4 regions of the Shewanella livingstonensis genome follow, and region 1 is predicted to be linked to each of the others. Evidence: riboswitches for the same ligand, from Rfam matches in the RefSeq annotation. Region 1 holds a riboswitch; each other region holds the start of a gene.
What was found. A riboswitch is a leader RNA that binds a small molecule or an ion and turns the genes downstream of it on or off. The one in region 1 is predicted to bind cobalamin.
Positions count from the first base shown of each region.

Region 2: another riboswitch for cobalamin. It lies ahead of EGC82_RS11365 (cobalt-precorrin-5B (C(1))-methyltransferase); the one in region 1 lies ahead of EGC82_RS06025 (ABC transporter ATP-binding protein).
Region 3: another riboswitch for cobalamin. It lies ahead of EGC82_RS11260 (TonB-dependent receptor domain-containing protein); the one in region 1 lies ahead of EGC82_RS06025 (ABC transporter ATP-binding protein).
Region 4: another riboswitch for cobalamin. It lies ahead of EGC82_RS11340 (ABC transporter ATP-binding protein); the one in region 1 lies ahead of EGC82_RS06025 (ABC transporter ATP-binding protein).

Region 1 covers NZ_CP034015.1:1,391,002-1,395,592, reverse strand. The annotation lists gene EGC82_RS06030 (FecCD family ABC transporter permease) at 1-563, opposite strand, end outside; gene EGC82_RS06025 (ABC transporter ATP-binding protein) at 556-1,365, opposite strand; cobalamin riboswitch at 1,445-1,565, opposite strand; gene EGC82_RS06020 (histidine phosphatase family protein) at 1,863-2,552, opposite strand; gene metH (methionine synthase) at 2,973-4,591, shown strand, end outside.
Region 2 covers NZ_CP034015.1:2,650,595-2,655,185, reverse strand. The annotation lists gene cbiE (precorrin-6y C5,15-methyltransferase (decarboxylating) subunit CbiE) at 1-1,177, opposite strand, end outside; gene EGC82_RS11370 (precorrin-8X methylmutase) at 1,174-1,830, opposite strand; gene EGC82_RS11365 (cobalt-precorrin-5B (C(1))-methyltransferase) at 1,827-2,981, opposite strand; cobalamin riboswitch at 3,096-3,273, opposite strand; gene EGC82_RS11360 (ABC transporter substrate-binding protein) at 3,461-4,240, opposite strand; gene EGC82_RS11355 (ABC transporter ATP-binding protein) at 4,191-4,591, opposite strand, start outside.
Region 3 covers NZ_CP034015.1:2,628,376-2,632,966, forward strand. The annotation lists gene EGC82_RS11255 (hypothetical protein) at 1-1,457, opposite strand, end outside; cobalamin riboswitch at 1,833-2,022, shown strand; gene EGC82_RS11260 (TonB-dependent receptor domain-containing protein) at 2,209-4,008, shown strand; gene EGC82_RS11265 (ABC transporter ATP-binding protein) at 4,090-4,591, shown strand, end outside.
Region 4 covers NZ_CP034015.1:2,644,623-2,649,213, forward strand. The annotation lists gene EGC82_RS11330 (threonine-phosphate decarboxylase) at 1-945, shown strand, start outside; gene EGC82_RS11335 (sirohydrochlorin cobaltochelatase) at 1,036-2,022, opposite strand; cobalamin riboswitch at 2,701-2,869, shown strand; gene EGC82_RS11340 (ABC transporter ATP-binding protein) at 3,082-3,963, shown strand; gene EGC82_RS11345 (ABC transporter permease) at 3,956-4,591, shown strand, end outside.

The sequences.
Region 1 (4,591 bases):
CGTTCAACCTGGCTACTTCGACCAGGACCCGACAAAACAAATACAATTAATACCGACAAACTGGCACCAATAAACGCCCCAATAGGTATGCTTAACGTCGACCAAGACCACCAAGGTTGAGCAGTAAAACTAGGGGCTATGGCTAGTCCCCCAGAAAATATATCGGCAAACAAACCGGTTTGACTGAATAATGACACTACGACCACAGCGCCAAATGACGCCCCAGAACTAATACCAAATAAATAAGGATCGGCTAACGGATTACGGGTCACGGTTTGCAATACACTGCCAGCAATAGACAACCCTGCACCAGCCACAAAGGCCAATAAAATCCGCGGTAAACGTAATTCAAGCACAATTCGCTCAGTTAACTTAATCGCATGGTCACTGCCATTAATAGCACTCGCCATGTCGCCACCTAATAAAGTATTAAATATCATCAATACGTCATTAAGATGAATATTAGCGGCACCAAAACTCGCGGCAAAAATAGGCGTAAGTAGGGTGGCAAACACTAACAAACTAAAGCAAACATAATATCGGCGTTGGGATGCATCAATCATTATTAGGACACCCTTTTTGGCTTGCTTGGTAGCCATAAAAATAACTGATTAACGGTTTACCATGCTGTGGATGCACATTGATGTCGCAGCACACGCCAAACACCTCGCTAATTTGCCGCTCGGTTAACACCTCTGTTGGGGTGCCTTTTGCAATTAAACGTCCCTGGTCGAGTAGTAATAACTTGTCGCACATTGCGCTGGCTAAGTTTAGATCATGTATAGACGCAATAACGCTAATGCCTAATGACTTAACCAGTTCAAGAATTTGAATTTGATAACGAATATCTAAATGATTGGTAGGTTCATCTAAAATAAGAATATGCGGCTGCTGCACAATAGCGCGAGCGATAAGTGCACGTTGCTTCTCACCGCCAGATAACAGTTCATATTGTTGTTGCGCTTTTTCATACAAGCCTACTTTGGTCAATGCACTTAATACACGCTCTCGATCTTGGGCAGTATTAGGATCAAATAAGCCTTTATGCGGTGTTAGTCCCATAGTGACTAACTGTTCGGTTGTCATGTCAAAATAATGCGGCGTATCTTGTTGCACCACCGCAATATTTTGCGCTAGTAACTTAGATGAAAACTCGCTGATAGATTGAGAAAAAATATCAATATCGCCGCTAGTCGGCACAATATAACGATATAAACAACGTAATAGGCTCGACTTACCCGCACCATTAGGGCCAATTAAGCCTAGCATTTGCCCTTTAGGTAGGCTGAAATGAATATCAGCCAGAATCGTTTTATTATCAACTTGCCAAAAAAGATGATTTACATCTAACACAGATTCAGACATGTAAGTTACCTCGCCATGTCTCATTAATTAACACATACATCTATTTAATAACTCCCCTAAGTCACCCGCTTAGGCATGGATATTGAGGCGATTCAAAGCTGGTATCTGACTTATGCACCAATAGGTAATAGGTCCATTTACAGTTGCGGGTACAGTTTGGGCTTATCCCAATTCCCAATACCTTGAAAGGCACTATGATTTTGAAACTATAATTTTGAAGCTATGATTTTGAAACTACGAGCTTGAAACTACGAGCTTGAAACTACGAGCTTGAAACTACGAGCTTGAAACGACAGTTTTAATACTACAAACCTAAAGCTATAATTTTAAAATAATAATCTTAAACAATGGATTTAAAATAATATCTTAGATAAATGGTCATAAAGCAACGACGACGGTGCAATGATTATGACGCAAATAATAGCCTAATAGCGATAACATTATAGGCGAGGCGACGATGCTTCAATTTATAACGCTATAACACCGTTTTATTATCATCAAGCCTTAGGCCAATGTAGTGTAAAACTCACGTTAGCGGCCTTATTATTCACAACCTCAGGTTGAAAACTATCAATATTATCAACACCGTCAGGCCAATAAACATCGAGCGCCATAATAGCAGCATAGGGGATCGCTAGGTTAGCAAATAATCCGCTACATTGGCCTGCATTAAGCACATATCCCATAATACATCTCATTACACCACCATGAGTTACCACCAATGCCTGAGGAATTGATTCATCTGCCTCATTCAACACTTGCTGCAAACTGTCGACAACTGTCATTAACCCCTGCTGCACCCGCTCAGCAAAATCGACCACACTTTCGCCCTTCTCGGGGGTGTTTTCAACCTTCCATGGATCCTGCCAATAAGCATCAAATTGGCTTGGGCTTGCATGATAAATCTCATCAAATGCTTGGCCATCCCACACGCCAAAATTGACCTCTTGTAAGGTTGGTAAAACTTGCAACGGTACCGATAACTGTTGCGACAAAGCCTGTGCAAACTGGTGACAACGTATTAAAGGCGAACTAAATAGCTGGCTTATGGGTTGCGGCACGCAAGTAAAGGCGCGCTGCATTTGTTCGCGCCCCAGCGCCGTTAATGGTACATCAATTTGGCCTCGTGCTATTTCGCCGCCTTCGCACTCACCGTGACGTAAAAACACTATCCTGGCTTGTTTCATGTACATAAACCTCTGCTAAATATAATAAATAATTATCAAACAGTAATTTACACGGCTAGCAAATGGCAAATTTGATATCACTTGGATTAACTATTCTAAGGTTAACTTACTGCGTCGCCCTATCTATATAAGTCAAATTATACCAAATTGAAGCTCACGGAGCCTAAATCAACCTTGCTCTAGCGGTAAAAATTCGCGTACTATGGACGTCTATACGTTTATATGTCCAAAACACTATCTTAACAGATAAGCATTTAGAAGGTCATCATTGTAGGCAATAGCCCTGCTCCACAGTTGCAACTAACCATTGCATACAACAGCTGTCATCAGCAATGATGTTATCGCCCTACTATTTAAAAATAAGGGTATGCTTATCTTAATCAAGGTATCAAGTAACATAGTGATAAAAAGGTAACAGTTATGGCGAAGTCGACTTCTCACAGTCAAACACTTGAACAACTTAACGCATTGTTAGCAGAGCGTATTGTGATTTTAGATGGTGCGATGGGCACCATGATCCAAGATCATAAGTTGGAAGAAGAAGATTATCGCGGCGAACGTTTTAAAGATTGGCATTGCGATGTTAAAGGTAACAATGACTTATTAGTGCTCAGCCAACCAGGGCTGATTAAAGCCATTCATGTCAAATACCTGCTTGACGGTGCCGACATCATTGAAACCAACACCTTTAACGCCACCACCATCGCCATGGCCGATTACGACATGCAAGCTTTGTCGGCTGAAATTAATCTTGAAGGTGCCCGAGTCGCCCGCCAGGCGGCAGATGAAGTGGCAGCGCAAACAGGTTATCAGCGTTATGTAGCAGGGGTTTTAGGCCCAACCAACCGTACCTGTTCTATCAGCCCAGATGTTAACGACCCTGCTTTTCGTAATGTCAGTTTTGATCAACTGGTCGAAGCCTATGTAGAATCGACTAGCGCGCTGATTGAAGGTGGCGCCGACATCATTATGGTTGAAACCATATTTGATACCTTAAATGCCAAAGCCGCCCTATTTGCTATCGAAACCGTGTTCGACAACATAGGCGAACGCCTACCGGTCATGATATCAGGCACCATTACTGACGCCTCTGGCCGTACACTCACAGGCCAAACTACCGAAGCCTTTTATAACTCACTGCGCCATATTAAGCCGTTATCGATTGGCCTTAACTGCGCCCTTGGGCCAAAAGAGTTACGCCCATACGTTGAAGAATTGTCGCGTATTGCCGAATGTTATGTGTCTGCCCACCCAAATGCCGGTTTACCCAACGAGTTTGGTGGCTACGACGAAACCCCAGAAGAAATGGCCGAAGTCATAAATCAATGGGCACAAGAAGGCATGCTCAACATTGTCGGTGGTTGCTGTGGTAGTACGCCAAGCCACATAAAAGCCATTCGTGAATCAGTATTACGCCACGCACCACGGGTATTACCCGACATTCCTGTTGCATGCCGCTTATCGGGTTTAGAGCCGCTAACCATTGATAAAAACTCGCTATTTGTCAACGTGGGCGAACGCGCTAACGTGACCGGATCAGCCAAATTTTTACGTTTAATTAAAGAAGAAAAGTTTGAAGAAGCCTTAGATGTAGTGCGCGAGCAGGTTGAAAACGGCGCGCAAATTATCGACGTCAACATGGACGAAGGCATGCTAGATGGCGCGGCGTCGATGGCTAAGTTTTTAAACTTAATCGCCTCTGAGCCTGATATATCACGCGTGCCTATCATGATCGACTCATCAAAATGGGAAGTGATTGAAGCCGGCCTTAAATGCGTGCAAGGCAAATCGATTGTAAACTCAATTTCAATGAAAGAAGGCGAAGAAGCCTTTATAAAACAAGCCACTTTAGTTAAACGTTATGGCGCCGCAGCCATTGTTATGGCGTTTGACGAGCAAGGCCAAGCTGACACGCGCGAGCGTAAAACTCAAATATGTACCCGTGCTTACCGTATTTTGGTCGATGTGGTTGGCTTCCCGCCAGAAGACATTATTTTTGACCCTAACATCTTTGCCATTGCCACCGGTATTGACGAGCA
Region 2 (4,591 bases), 1.3 Mb from region 1:
CTAAGGGTTTTGTCTTTGAGATATTAAGCATTAATATTTGTGGCTCTATTTCATGCTGTCGACATAAGTTAAATAACTCAGTGACACTGTCGAGCGTAACGGCAGACACAATAAAACGCCCTCCAGTTTTCAAGACTTGCATTACATGGGTGAAAATAGCGCTCATTTGACCACGGCTACCGCCGCAAAATACTGCATCTGGTGCCGGTAAATCAGCTAAACCATCCGGTGCTTTATGCTTGATGATGTTCATATTATCGACTTTATGCAGTTCACGATTTGCTGCTAACATTTCAAAGCAATCACTATTACATTCAATGGCATAAATCTGACCACGCCATGCCTGCTTTGCACTTTCTATCGCCACCGAACCGGATGCTGTACCGATATCCCACATTATGCTGTCGGGTGTTAAATTAAGATTAGCAATGGCTACAGCACGAATAGGCGCCTTAGTAATGAGCCCTTGTGAAGGAATCCGTTTAGCATATTCTTCATCTGCAACATGACCCGGTTTGCCATTCCAAGGGGCTTGATCTCCACGGCGCAATAGCATTAAGTTTAAAGGGTTTACTTCCCCTGCTTCCCCTGCGACCAGTTCAGCTACTGTGAATGTTCGGCAACGTTCATCGACGCCACCTAGCGCCTCACAGACATGGATCTGCCAGTGTGTTTCGGCAAACGTTAATAAATGAGCGGCTACAACCTGAGGGGAATTAACACCATCGGTTAATAGTGCAAATTCATCAGCTTGCTGTAATTTTGCAACGAGTCCAGTTAATGAACGGCCATGAACTGACAACATGGTCAATTGTTGGCTTGACCATCCATAACGGGCACAAGCAAGTTGTACACTTGATAGTGATGGAATAATGTCTACGTCGACATTTGCTTTCGCAGCAGCTTTTAGCAATAACTGACCAATTCCGAAAAACAAAGGATCACCAGATGCGAGCACACAAACATCTTGACGGCTGGCAAGCTCAACGACTTGGGTAATGAAACCAGAAAGAGGCGAAGTCATTGCAAGCTTCTGACCTGTGTATTGCGGAACAAATGCTAAATGGCGCTCGCTCCCAGCTAAAACTTCAGCTTCAGAAATTGCATTCATTGCACGACTGGTTAGGCTTAAACAGCCATCATCGCCAATACCGACTAAACGTAATTGACCTCTCATTTAGCTGCCTCGACTAATAATGCATGAATACTAGAAACAACGAGAGGACTGCCACCTTTTCTGCCCAAAGAGGCTATATAGTCAACTTGGTTTTGATCTACGAGTAATTGTTTAGACTCAACGGCTTTAACAAAACCGACTGGAATACCAATAATGAGTGCAGGTTTTATTTCACCCGCTTGGATCATGGTAAGCACCTCTAGTAATGCAGTTGGCGCATTACCCACACCAATAATTGCGCCGTCGAGCAAGCCTTGATCTCGTGCATATCGCATAGACTCTATTGCTCTTGTAGAACCACTTGCCTTAGCACGTTCAATCACGGTTTCGTTGCTAATAAAACAATAAGCCTGGTTACCAAATACGGCTTTGCGTTGGGCGCTTAGCCCTGCGGTAATCATGGTAACGTCGGAAATAATATTACAACCATTTTTCAATGCGTTAACGCCTGTTTCCACCGCTTTATCACTAAATTGATATAATGTTGCAAATTCAAAATCACCACTGGTATGAATGGCTCTTCTCACCACATTCCACTCACCGTCAGAAAAGTGGTGACCACCGTGAAACGTCTGTATTTCATGATCGATAATAGAAAAAGAATCATTTTCTATTTGGCGGCCTTGTGTCGTCATCTGTGACATAGCTGTCATTGTTTTTCTCCCAGAGTCACGCGTGCGATTGTTGCGCCGTTAAAGTCAACCAGGCGCAAACTAAATTGATATGAATGATGTGCATAAGCTATGCAGTGTTTTGCAGCAACTAAACAAATTTGTTCAAAGAAGGCATCAGGTAACGGCGGTTTCATTTGCAGGAGATGCCGCCCTGTTAAAGCATGACGAATAGCATCTACATCTTGTTCTTTACACATAGTGGCGGCGATGTCTGCAAGATGGTTGAAATTAATTGCCCTACCACTGACATGGGTCAACATATTTCCTGCGGTTAACTTGCACAACTTACCTATCATGGTGACAAGTTCTACATGTTTCATTTCGTAACGGGCAGCCGCTCGTAGCCCCACACCACTAAAATCACCCACTTGAACGAAGGCTAATTCTGGTTGTTGAGGAAAATATTCCATGGCAGCTTTTTCGGTACGGCTGCCGGTGGTGAGATACACAGTGTCTAGACCTTGTGCTTTGGCAACCATGATATTTTGTCTAATAGAAGCGGAATACGCAGAGGTTGAATAAGGGAAAACGGTTCCACGAGTACCTAATATTGAAATGCCACCAATGAGTCCTAATCGTTTTGCAATCGATTCTTCTGCCATCTTTTCGCCATTAGGCACTGATATTTCTACTCTTGCGCCACCTTGACTATATTTTGCAAGTAAGGGTAATAGATGTTCTCGGATCATCTTACGGGGCACAGGATTAATTGCAGGTTCGCCCACAGCAAGTTCTAAGCCGGGTAAAGTTACAGTGGCCACGCCATTTCCTGCGACAAATGTTATACCGGGTTTGTCGGTTAAACTGACTGTTGTTGTGATATGTGCTTTGTCGGTACAGTCTGGGTCATCACCGGCATCTTTGATGACATAACAAGTGACTTGTTGAGGAGTCTGTAAGATTGTCTGCAAATTGAACGTGACTTGTTCAGTTGTTGGTAAGGTAATTTGAATAGTTGATATAGATTCATTTGTGAGTAATTGAGATAATGCGCCTAAAGAAGCTGCAGTTGCGCAGGCACCTGTAGTATAGCCTTTTCGCAATTCCTTGCGATTTCGACTTTTCTTTATCTTTGTCACTTGCGAAGGAAAATCAGCTTCCATCGGTGAGTTTTTTGACGTTATATCCACAATTAACCCTAAAATTGAGTCTTTATAAAACTCAAGCAATTCATCGAATATTGAGTACTGAATCAAGGGCTGTTATCACTGAGGTATAAACTCACTAGGAACGCCCGCCCAGTTTTTATCATGATGGTTAAAGTGGGTATCCTGGCTCAAGATTATACTGAATCTCACCTTCCCAGCTTGCGCCAGTGGTATTGAGTTCAGCTGCGTATTTATCTACGCTTTATCTTTTACAGTTGCGGGTACAGTCCAGAAATTTCATCTGGTTCCCCTAACTCTTATAGGTATTATTAAACGATGGAATTACCGATGTGATTATCGATGTAAATATCGCTTTAATAACCTAATAGAGTCGCCTTAAGGCGCCTTAACTAAGATTAATTTTAGGGACTAATTGCTGGCAAAACAGTGTGAGAAATATCAGTAATTTAGATTGTTAAACCAAGTTGTGATCTATAACCGTCTACAGATCACATCAAAACTTATGATTTGTTAAATTGACGATTTAATTCTGCAGCAATATAAAAAGATTGGCTATTGGCTCTAGAGTAGGATAATTGTTCAACTTGTATAAACTTGCTCGGTAACATCTTATATAATTGGCGTGTTTCAGGTGGTTGTGGATTGGGGTTCATTGGACCTATTTGATAAAGGTAATAATCAGGCTGGCTAACGAGCACAGATTCCACATTAAATTTAATCAGCTTACGAGTCGAAGGAGCCATTAATTCTCCGCCCGCAGAGTGAATAATATCACTGACAATATTGCCTTTACCCGCTATGGTCAGGGGCATTTGAGTGACTTCGTAAATTACAGAAGGTTTTTTGACCAGAGGCTTAATTTTTTGCAGTACTTGAGTTAATGTAGTGACTAACTCATTAGCTTGATTTGGGCAATCGAGTAAGGTGCCAAGATGATGAATTTGCTCTAACACAGCATTTAAGGTTACAGGATTATAAATGACTGTTTTTGCGCCTAATAAAGACGCCATCTCATCACTAAAAAAGCGAGTCGAATCGATAATGATTAAATCGGGATTTAATGATTTAATCAATTCAATATTCGGCTTTATATGGCTACCTATTTTAAGTGCATCTTTAAAATCGTCATTATTACGAGTAACCCCAACGACTTTATGCTGCTGTTGCAACTGAATAAATAAGTCTCCAGCTGCAGGGGCAAGTAACACCACTCTTTCGTAGGCATAATTGTTAGTGGAAAAAGCTAAAGCTGCGATTATCAATAGAAACCGAAACATCATATACCTCAGATAATAATTCAGCGCTGACATCAGCGCGGTTAACGTCATAAAGTAATCGACCATTTTTGAAAAAAACAAACCGGTCGAAATGGTGTAATGCCAAATTAATATCGTGCACCGAAGTAATTACACTGGCATTAAGCTTGGTTAAATGTGCAAATATATCCAGCGTATGCCGAACATCTAAACTAGAGTTAGGTTCGTCTAAATAAATAATTGGCGTGTTCTGATTCAAGACCCTTGCAAGCATCACTCGACGTTTCTCACCCCCAGACAACTCGGCGTAACTTCGTTCGGCATAATGGCGAATGTCGAGCAAGTCTAACAATGCTAATGTTCGGGCATCATCTT
Region 3 (4,591 bases), 1.2 Mb from region 1:
AGGCTATCGAGTGTCGTATGCTGGAGTTCATCTTTTGCAATATAGACATCAATTTTATGATCTTTGTGTAAATCCACATCAATAGAGTTACGCTGTTCAAACTTAAATGATACTAATTGAAGATATTCCCAAGGGTATGTCATTATTCTTGAGTCATAAGTGAACTCATTGTTTACCGCTCCAGTTCCGTTAAAAGTTTGCCATTCTTTTGCGCAAACAGCTGGATTGATTGGGTCCATACCTGATGCCGGCGAAGAGCCATCTCGATTAAAATTACACGCAGGCGGTGTATATGTGAAATCACCTGCAGTCGCAAGTTCACCACGTGATGGAGATGTAGCGGTCCAGCCACCATAAGGGCCAGTCCATTGGTCATACATCATTGCAAAATGTTCTACTACAGCCCCAGAACTCATGGTTGCCCACCAAGTAAACCTAATGTCTGCGTCAATTTGTTTTGCAACAGACAACCAGGCATCCATTTCAGTCATAACTCCCTCTTGGAATACATCAGAGCGAAGATTAAAAGGGTGTACTTCTACATTTTGAGCAACTACCTGCAGTTCACCTGTAAAAGAATTAATATGAAATACTTTTGGAATAATGTATTTCCCATCATCAGCCGCTAGACGATCCTGTTCTTGCTGCCACACCCAATGTCGTCTATTGGTCATCTCATCAGTGAATGGTAAGAATCTAATTTTCATCTCTCGTTTCAACCAAAATTGGTCGATGCGGTCATAACTCGTTTCAAACGATCGGTTTCCATATTGTCTATTTTGACCAATTGATGGGAATATTGAAAAATGCCAGTTTTCACTATTAAAGTGTTCACCGTCATTTTCATCAAACAGGCCATCACCGTTAGCATCCCAAGAAATTTTGTATTCAAACGTATTATATTGTGAATCTTTATAAGAGGTTATATCACCTTCCCAGCGCATATCAGCACGGGTACCCACAATAAAACGAAGCAAATCAAACGGACTATAGTGACCTGGTTTAAAGATATCAGGTCTTGCAGTGCCCGCGCCAAGCCCATCGGGGTTAGTTGCAAGATAATCAATCATAGCTTGTGTATTTTGGGTGTAAGCAGGTCCCGTTTCTTTATTAACAATGCCTGCTAGTGCTGCATCGTTGAAAGCAACTCTGCCATCACCATTTATATCTCGAGAACTGTCACCAGTTGCTTGAAGATACAGGCCTGTGCCAACCCATTTGGTGGTATTGTCTTCAAGTCGGCCAATATTAACCCCAACATTTCCTCTTAATTCAAACCCTTTAATATCGAAATAAGGAGTTTCAATGTAATTCCAGGCTTCGTTAACGACTTTTGAGTCCGCAGGCGTTTCGGTAACGATTGGCTGTGGTGCATCGACCACAGTTTTGTCTTCTGAACCACAGCCCCATAAACTCACCATCAATAAGCTTATCAGTGTTTTATTATATAATTTCATCATACATACCTATTTATTATGTTTAAGTCTTAAACACATTTTTTTGCACAAGTATGGTGAGGTTAAGTTGATTAGTGTTCAGTGTTGTTTTCTGTAAAAAAAGCCGCGTGAGTTGTCAAATTATGAAGTGTGTCACTTAATTGTTTGAATTTCGTTTGACGTCTAGAGGATATTCAAACCCTTTAGCAACAATTGGGTATTGATTATAGAGCCAGAAATTCTTCGTGCCAGAAAAATGATTTGATGAAGATAGACCTAGATTTTCACATAAAAGTCAGTCAAAAACCTTCAAAAGTACTGTAAGAAATCACACACTTTATTTGAAAAAAATGTATCTGTGATCTTGCTCCTAGGCGAATAATAAAACTGGGGGTAACTTGCTTGGCATGTAGAGGTGGACAGTAATATAAACAATATATAACTAGTTCATGGGAATGCGGTGAGATACCGCGGCTGTGCCTGCAACTGTAATCAGAGCAACATATTAATACCACTGGTCGACGATCGGGAAGGAATATGTTTAGACGCTGAGAGCCAGGAGACCGACCTCTATTAGACTTTGACTCAAGCGGGTTTCTTGAGCAGACGACCAAGTATAATAGTGTCGGCAATTAGGGTGTATTTAACACTAGGCTTCACTCTCACTCGGTTTTATCTGTTGTGATCAGAATAAGATGAAACAACCTCTATTTTGATTATCTCCCCCAAAGGGAGCATTCCCGCGCTTTTAACTTTTTTCTAAGGAAAAACCATGCAGTTAAAAACGCGCTTATCTATTGTTGCCTTAATGTGTGCAGCAAGTTTCCAGGTAGCCTCACAAGAAATGGATGACGTTATGGTGGTCACTGCTGATCGCTTTGACGCTTCCCCTGAACAACGTCTTGCCGTCGTCAATACCATTGAGCGGACAGAAATAGCACAGATTAATCCTAAATCTGTGGTTGATTTATTAGAACAATTACCCGGTGTGAGTGTTACCCGTACCGGTGGTGCGGGTCAAACCGCTAGTGTGAGTATTCGTGGTGCTAATTCAGATCATGTCTTGGTGCTTGTAGATGGTGCCCGTATTAGTTCAGCAACCCTAGGTAGCGCTAGTTTTAATGGCCTATCACCAGAACAAATAGAACGTATTGAAGTGGTAAAAGGCCCGAGGGCGTCTATATGGGGCAGCGATGCCATTGGTGGGGTTATCCAAATATTTACTCGTAAATATGCACAAGACGAAGGCTTTGTTGGTGCTGAATTAGGTAGCGATAATTATTCTCGCTACAGCGCTGGCGGCGGCATTTCACATGGTGATGGATTAACCAGTGTGACCGTGTCAAAAGAGCAAAGTGATGGTTTTGATGCTAAGCGTGACGCTGAGACTGATGATGATGGATATGACAGACTGAGCGTGGGTCTTAATGGATTACAAAATATTACCGATCAATGGTTAATCAGCTGGAATGGTCAATATTCTTCAGGAAACTCTGAATACGACAGTTCTTGGGGCGGTAATGAAGCTGATTTTGATAATTACTACGTTAACGCAGCAGCGCAATACCAGTCAGATGCCTGGGAATCTAAGTTGTTAATTGGTCAGAGCCAAGATTCAAATGAAAATTTCCGTAATGGCGTTGAGGGCAAGTCGTTATACGAAACAACGCGTGACCAAGTGAGTTGGATAAACCAGTTTACAGTAAACGACATGCTGACGTTTAATGCGGGTGCTGATTACATCTCCGAAGAAGTAGACGGCTATTACGCCCAAAATGAACGTGATATAACAGCGGTTTTTGCTCTTGCTCGAGTTGATATTAATCAATGGTTACTTGAAGGCGTAGTTCGTTACGACGATGTCGAAAATATTGACAGTGAAACATCGTTCAATCTCAGTGCGGGTTATCGATTTGATGATAATTGGCGCATGAGTTTGGGCTATGGAACTGGTTTTAAAGCACCTACTTTTAATGACTTATACTGGCCCAATTCTGGTAACCCAGATCTTACGTCAGAAACCTCTACCAATGTCGACTTAACACTAAGTTACACAAACGAAGATTATAATGCTTATGTCAGTGTATTTGATACAGAAGTCGATGATCTTATTAACTGGGTGAACACGGGTGAAAAAGATCAAAATGATTGGGATATTTATCGTCCTGAAAATGTTGATGAAGCCTCAATTAAAGGTGCTGAATTTGGTGTTAACTTTACGGTTAATGGCCTACAGCACACACTGAGTTATACCTACCTAGATACTGAAAATAAACTCACTAATGTAGAGCTAGAAGGCCGAAGTGAACATGAGGCTGACTTTTCTCTCGCCTACCCAATCGCGGATTGGGATTTAAGACTTGATTACCATTATCAAGGCAAGCGTAAAGATGGCGCCGAATACAACGATGCTTACCATAAAGTGGATGCAAGTATTGGTTACACATTGGCGCAAAACTGGCAGTTTCGGTTAAAGGCAAACAACCTATTTGACGAAGATATTATATCAAATGCTGATTACTACGGCCCCGGTGCACAGTGGTATTTAAGTGTGAGTTATAACAAATTCTAAGGTTACCAATTGAATGTGTTAATCCTGATTAAAAGGTTAACACATTCTTTTTCCCCAAAGGTTTGCTAACGCGAGGTTAAGATGAACTGCCAATACGATAGCCATCACCACAGAACTCAATATTCTCACGTAACAGTGAAAGATGTTTGCTGGTCAACAGATAAAAAGTCGGTGCTTGATAAGGTATCATTTACGGTAAATAAAGGTGAATTCATTGGTATTCTTGGTCCAAACGGCGTGGGTAAGTCAACCTTATTACGGTGCCTATATCGTTATATAAAAGCGAGTGCGGGTGAGGTTTTTCTCAATGGACACAATATTTCTAGCTATTCCCAAGCTGAGTTTGCGCGCCATGTGGCAGTAGTTACACAGCATTGTCCAACAGGATTTACCATGACTGTTCGACAATTTTTAAGATCGGGTTTATTAGCCAAAAAGCCCTGGTGGAAAAGCGTTAACCAAGCAGATGAAACAACACAAATTAATGCGCAACTCAACCGAGTCAATTTACTCGACAAAGCTAACGATAATTTTGATTCATTATCAGGAGGGGAACAACAACGAGTATTAATAGCAAGGGCAT
Region 4 (4,591 bases), 1.3 Mb from region 1:
AATAGATTACCAGAAGAGGAAGATGGGTTAGAAGCAGCGGCGCGGCAATATTATCAAACAGATTCTCTTTTAGCCGTGGCGGGCTCTCAAATGGCAATCCAATTGTTACCTAAAGTATGGTTGGATCACCTTAAGGAAAAACCGCAATATTTGTCTTCAAATATTAATCTAAAGGTTGGTTTGCCAAAACAAGGTTACAAAGAACATGAAAAAGCTTGGCTCAAAGCGGGTTGGCAAGTCGTTCATTATGACGGTGTCCCTAGCTCTACTATAGTTGCCGATGTAAATGCATTAGTTGTGATTAACCCTAACAACCCAAGCGGTTTATTGATCAGCAATAAACAACTTTTGGAATGGCACCAGTTATTATCAGCAAATGACGGCTTACTGGTTGTTGATGAGGCGTTTGCTGATATTGATAATAACAGTAGTCTTAGCCATTTATGTCCAAAAAACAATCTCATTATATTAAGGTCTATTGGTAAATTTTTCGGTCTAGCAGGCATTCGAGTTGGGTTCGTTATCGCCAATACTCCAATCCTACATCGTTTAGCTGCAGAGATAGGGCCGTGGATTATAGCTGGGCCCTCTCGTGAAGTGACTAAGCAAGCACTTGAAGATAGCGGTTGGCATAAATTTCAATGTGCCAGACTCAAAAAAAGTACTGAGAGACTTGCAGTGTTATTAACTAAGATTGCTACAAATCAAATACAAGACCCTCACGATCTGTCTGGAAATACTGAAAGGTGGCGGATTTCTGGTTCTAGTCTGTTTCAGACTTTGTACTTACCCAATGCAAAAGAAGTCCATGATAACTTATGTAAAGAGGCTGTTTTTGTCAGATTAACAGATGAAGAAGATGCGTTAAGGTTTGGTTTACCACTGAATGAAGATCAATGGCTCAGGTTAGAAAGTGTACTGCCAAAAGTATTAACTCTTAAATAATATAAATATCTCGAATAACGGCATAATTCAGCAAAAAAGTGCCATCAATTATATTGATGGCACTTTTTAATTTCTATCACTTACTAAAATTTAGTTTAATTGGATACCTAAATCATTTGCGGCATCATTAGCATGTTGTATAAATATAGCCTGTACAGCAGGCTTTTCTCCTAACCCTTCGAGTACAGTGTTAACGTTTATTCCAAGTGTCGTTAACACCGTTTTCCATGAATCTTTTTCATCGCCAGCCATATCGTTGTTGGCGTGATCGCCTGCAACAATCATTAATGGACGTAACATTATACTGGTTACATGTTGTGATTCTATTTGCATAACGATGTTATTTAAATCAGGAAAACCTTCAACTAACCCCACAAAAGTTTTAACTTGGGGATACATTTTGTTCATCTCTATTTCGAACTCTTTGTACAAACCCGTTGATAAATGTTCGTTACCGTGGCCCATATATACCAGAGCTCTATTTTGTAATTTTGCTTGAGCAACATCGTCTTTGAGAGCTATTGCAAGAGAATGTATATCTTGATGGTAAGGATATTTAACGCCCCAAGTACCAAGTAACGGACGCCCAAGAGCAAGACGTTTAAAAGGTTTAAATTTGGGTTTTATTGTTTCAATATCTGCAAGGGCATCGACAATGGCTTTAGTGTCCATGTACTCTTCACCATGTGTTAAATGGGTAGGCTGTACAACAATATTACTAAAGCCTAAGTCTTGTAAATCAGCGAGAGTACCAAGAACATTTTTTACATTATATAAGGTTGCGGGTACATTCTGATGTTCTGCAATATAGGTTTTATCTGTTGCTCTTTTGTGCCATTTTTTTCTGATAAAATTAGAGGTAAACGCAAGTCTGACTTCTGTATTTGGATACCTGGTTTGCATTGACGATTTTATATCAAGTAGCGATGCAAGAGTCGAATCATAAGTGGTACCAAAAGCGGCTATAACGATAGCGTTTTGGGGTTTGTTATCCATATTTTTTTCCGCTGCGTAACTATTAGAGATGAGTAAAGTTGAACCAATAATGACAGCAAATACCTTATTAAATCGTTTCATATGTGGTCCTTATATTGTAAATCAATAGAACTTAATAAGCCTGTTCGGCTTCCAGCATGAATTAACTGACAATAGATGATCAGCGGGTATTTCGACGTGGTCACTCTACTTATTTAGAAGTATTGAATGCAATATTAATTGTTATTGTTTATGCCATAGGGCTCAAGTATTTATTTATTAATATGAGAAGTAATGTGCAAAAATGGTTCTTTATTAAAATTAGTGTTAATAATCTCATATTTTATCAATATTTTGTGTGATATGAGTTTTAATGAAACAGTTAATAACCCCATAATCAATATTTTTTTTACACAGTTAAATAACGCATTACTCCCTAATCTCTACAGGCTCAGGCTGAGAAGGTGCATGAAATTAAATTCATTAATAATTGCTAAAATAACAGCTCAGTTTTTAACAGATATGAGTTGATATTTAAAGGTCGTGGGGGAAGGTCGAAATCAAATTGGTTATGGCGGGATTTCCGGGAAACAGGTCAATATCCATTTAAGGTACACTACTTAAGGGAGAATATATAGAGATTGGGTCATTGTCCAATACGGTTTAGATCACAGAACCATAACCTTGCTAAAAAAGCTGTTAATTATCACAGTGCTTTACTCATTATATCTCAATACACTTGCGAAGTTGATTTGCCATTTGGCCAGATTGTTGAATGAGTCTTAATATTTAATACTCATTCAACCCTAATTTGAGGGGGAACCAGATGTTATTTCTGGGCTGTACCCGCAACTGTAACTGTTTACCTTTATGTACCTAGATTTATATTATAAATGAGTCGTATACATAGAGACAAATCAGAAGCCAGAGAACCCTAATCAACAAAAAAGCTGAATATCGGGCGGGCCTATCCGAATCACAGTTCAGGTAAGATTGGTATTATTATGTTAATTTATAAAGACATATCCTTAATACCACCTTTACTGGGAAAGAAGTATACCTTTTCTTCTTCAGCAAAATTTAACGTTCTTGGCCGGAACATCAGTTTTAGGATTTCTTCTTTTTGAAGAATAATTAAAATTTATGCCAGTAAATAATGTTATGTCAACTTCAGAAGTGCCTTTATCAATCAATACTCCTGTATTAGAAGGTAAAAGTTTACATCGAAGTTTTGGAAAACGAAAAGCTGTAGATAATGCAAGTTTTTGCATTAATCGTGGAGATATATGCGCTTTCTTAGGGCCTAATGGTGCGGGTAAAACAACGTTAATTAAGATGTTAACAGGCCTAATCTCCCCCGATTCTGGTGATATTTTATATGATGGTCATGCACATAGTACTGATCGACTAGCATTAAAACAGTTAATTGGCGTTGTTCCGCAACATAATAATATTGATCGAGAATTAACCCCCGTAGAAAACCTTACCGTACACGGTTTGTTGTATAAAATGCGTGGCAAAGCACTCACACATAGAATTAACGAAAGTTTAGCCTTCGCCGAACTTGAAGAACACCGAGATATCCCTTCAGAGAAATTATCAGGCGGAATGAAACGTAAGCTCGTCATAGCTCGTGCGCTTATGCACAATCCTAAAATTCTATTCCTTGACGAACCAACGGTAGGACTCGACCCTCATAGCCGACGTAAAATGTGGGATTTTTTATCCAAAATAAATAAAGAATTCGACTGTACCATTTTCCTCACCACTCATTATATAGAAGAAGCTGAAAGAATGGCCAGTAGGGTCATTTTTATCGATCGTGGCAAAATTATTGCAGACAGTAATGTAGAAACATTAAAGCAAGATTTAGGTTCTCATGTACTTGAAGTAGGGCAAGATCGTCGACAAGAGTTTTTTGCCAGCCGTGGGCATGCCATGAACCGATTAGCCGAATTAGCTGAAACAGTGAGTATCAGACAGACAACCCTTGAAGATGCCTTTTTACAAATGACAGGACAAAGGTTGGTTAAAAATGCTTAGTGGAGTTGTAGGGATTTATTACCGTGAAACCATGGTGCTTAGAAAGAAACTGTTGCGGGTTGTTATGGCTGCAGCCGTTCCACCTTTTCTTTATTTAATGGCATTTGGTTACGGTGTCGGAGAGGGAACATCTGTTAACGGGGTTGATTACTTAACATTTTTATTTCCAGGCTTACTCGCCATGGCCAGTATGAATCAAAGTTATAATATTGCGACTGAGATCAATATTAGTCGCTTTTACCTGAAAATTTTTGAAGAGTTTTTATTAGCACCGAATCAACGCTGGCAGGTTGTGGCAGCCCAAGTGTTATACGGAATGACACGAGGATTAATTCCTGTTGGCGTTATCATCTGTTATAGCGTGATATGTGGGGTGAGTTTACATTATTCGCTCGGTTTTGTGATTGCACTGTTAATGCACCTTATTGCATTCTCTTTAATGGGATTTATTGTTGCTTTAAAAATGCGTAACCACCGTGACCAAGCATCAATGACCGCATTTATTATTACCCCTATGATGTTTTTATCTGGCACATTTTTCCCTGTCGATCAGATGCCAACGATTATTCAAGTTGTGGCCGCTATATCACCACTGACTTACAGTGCTGATTTAATACGTACTGCATTA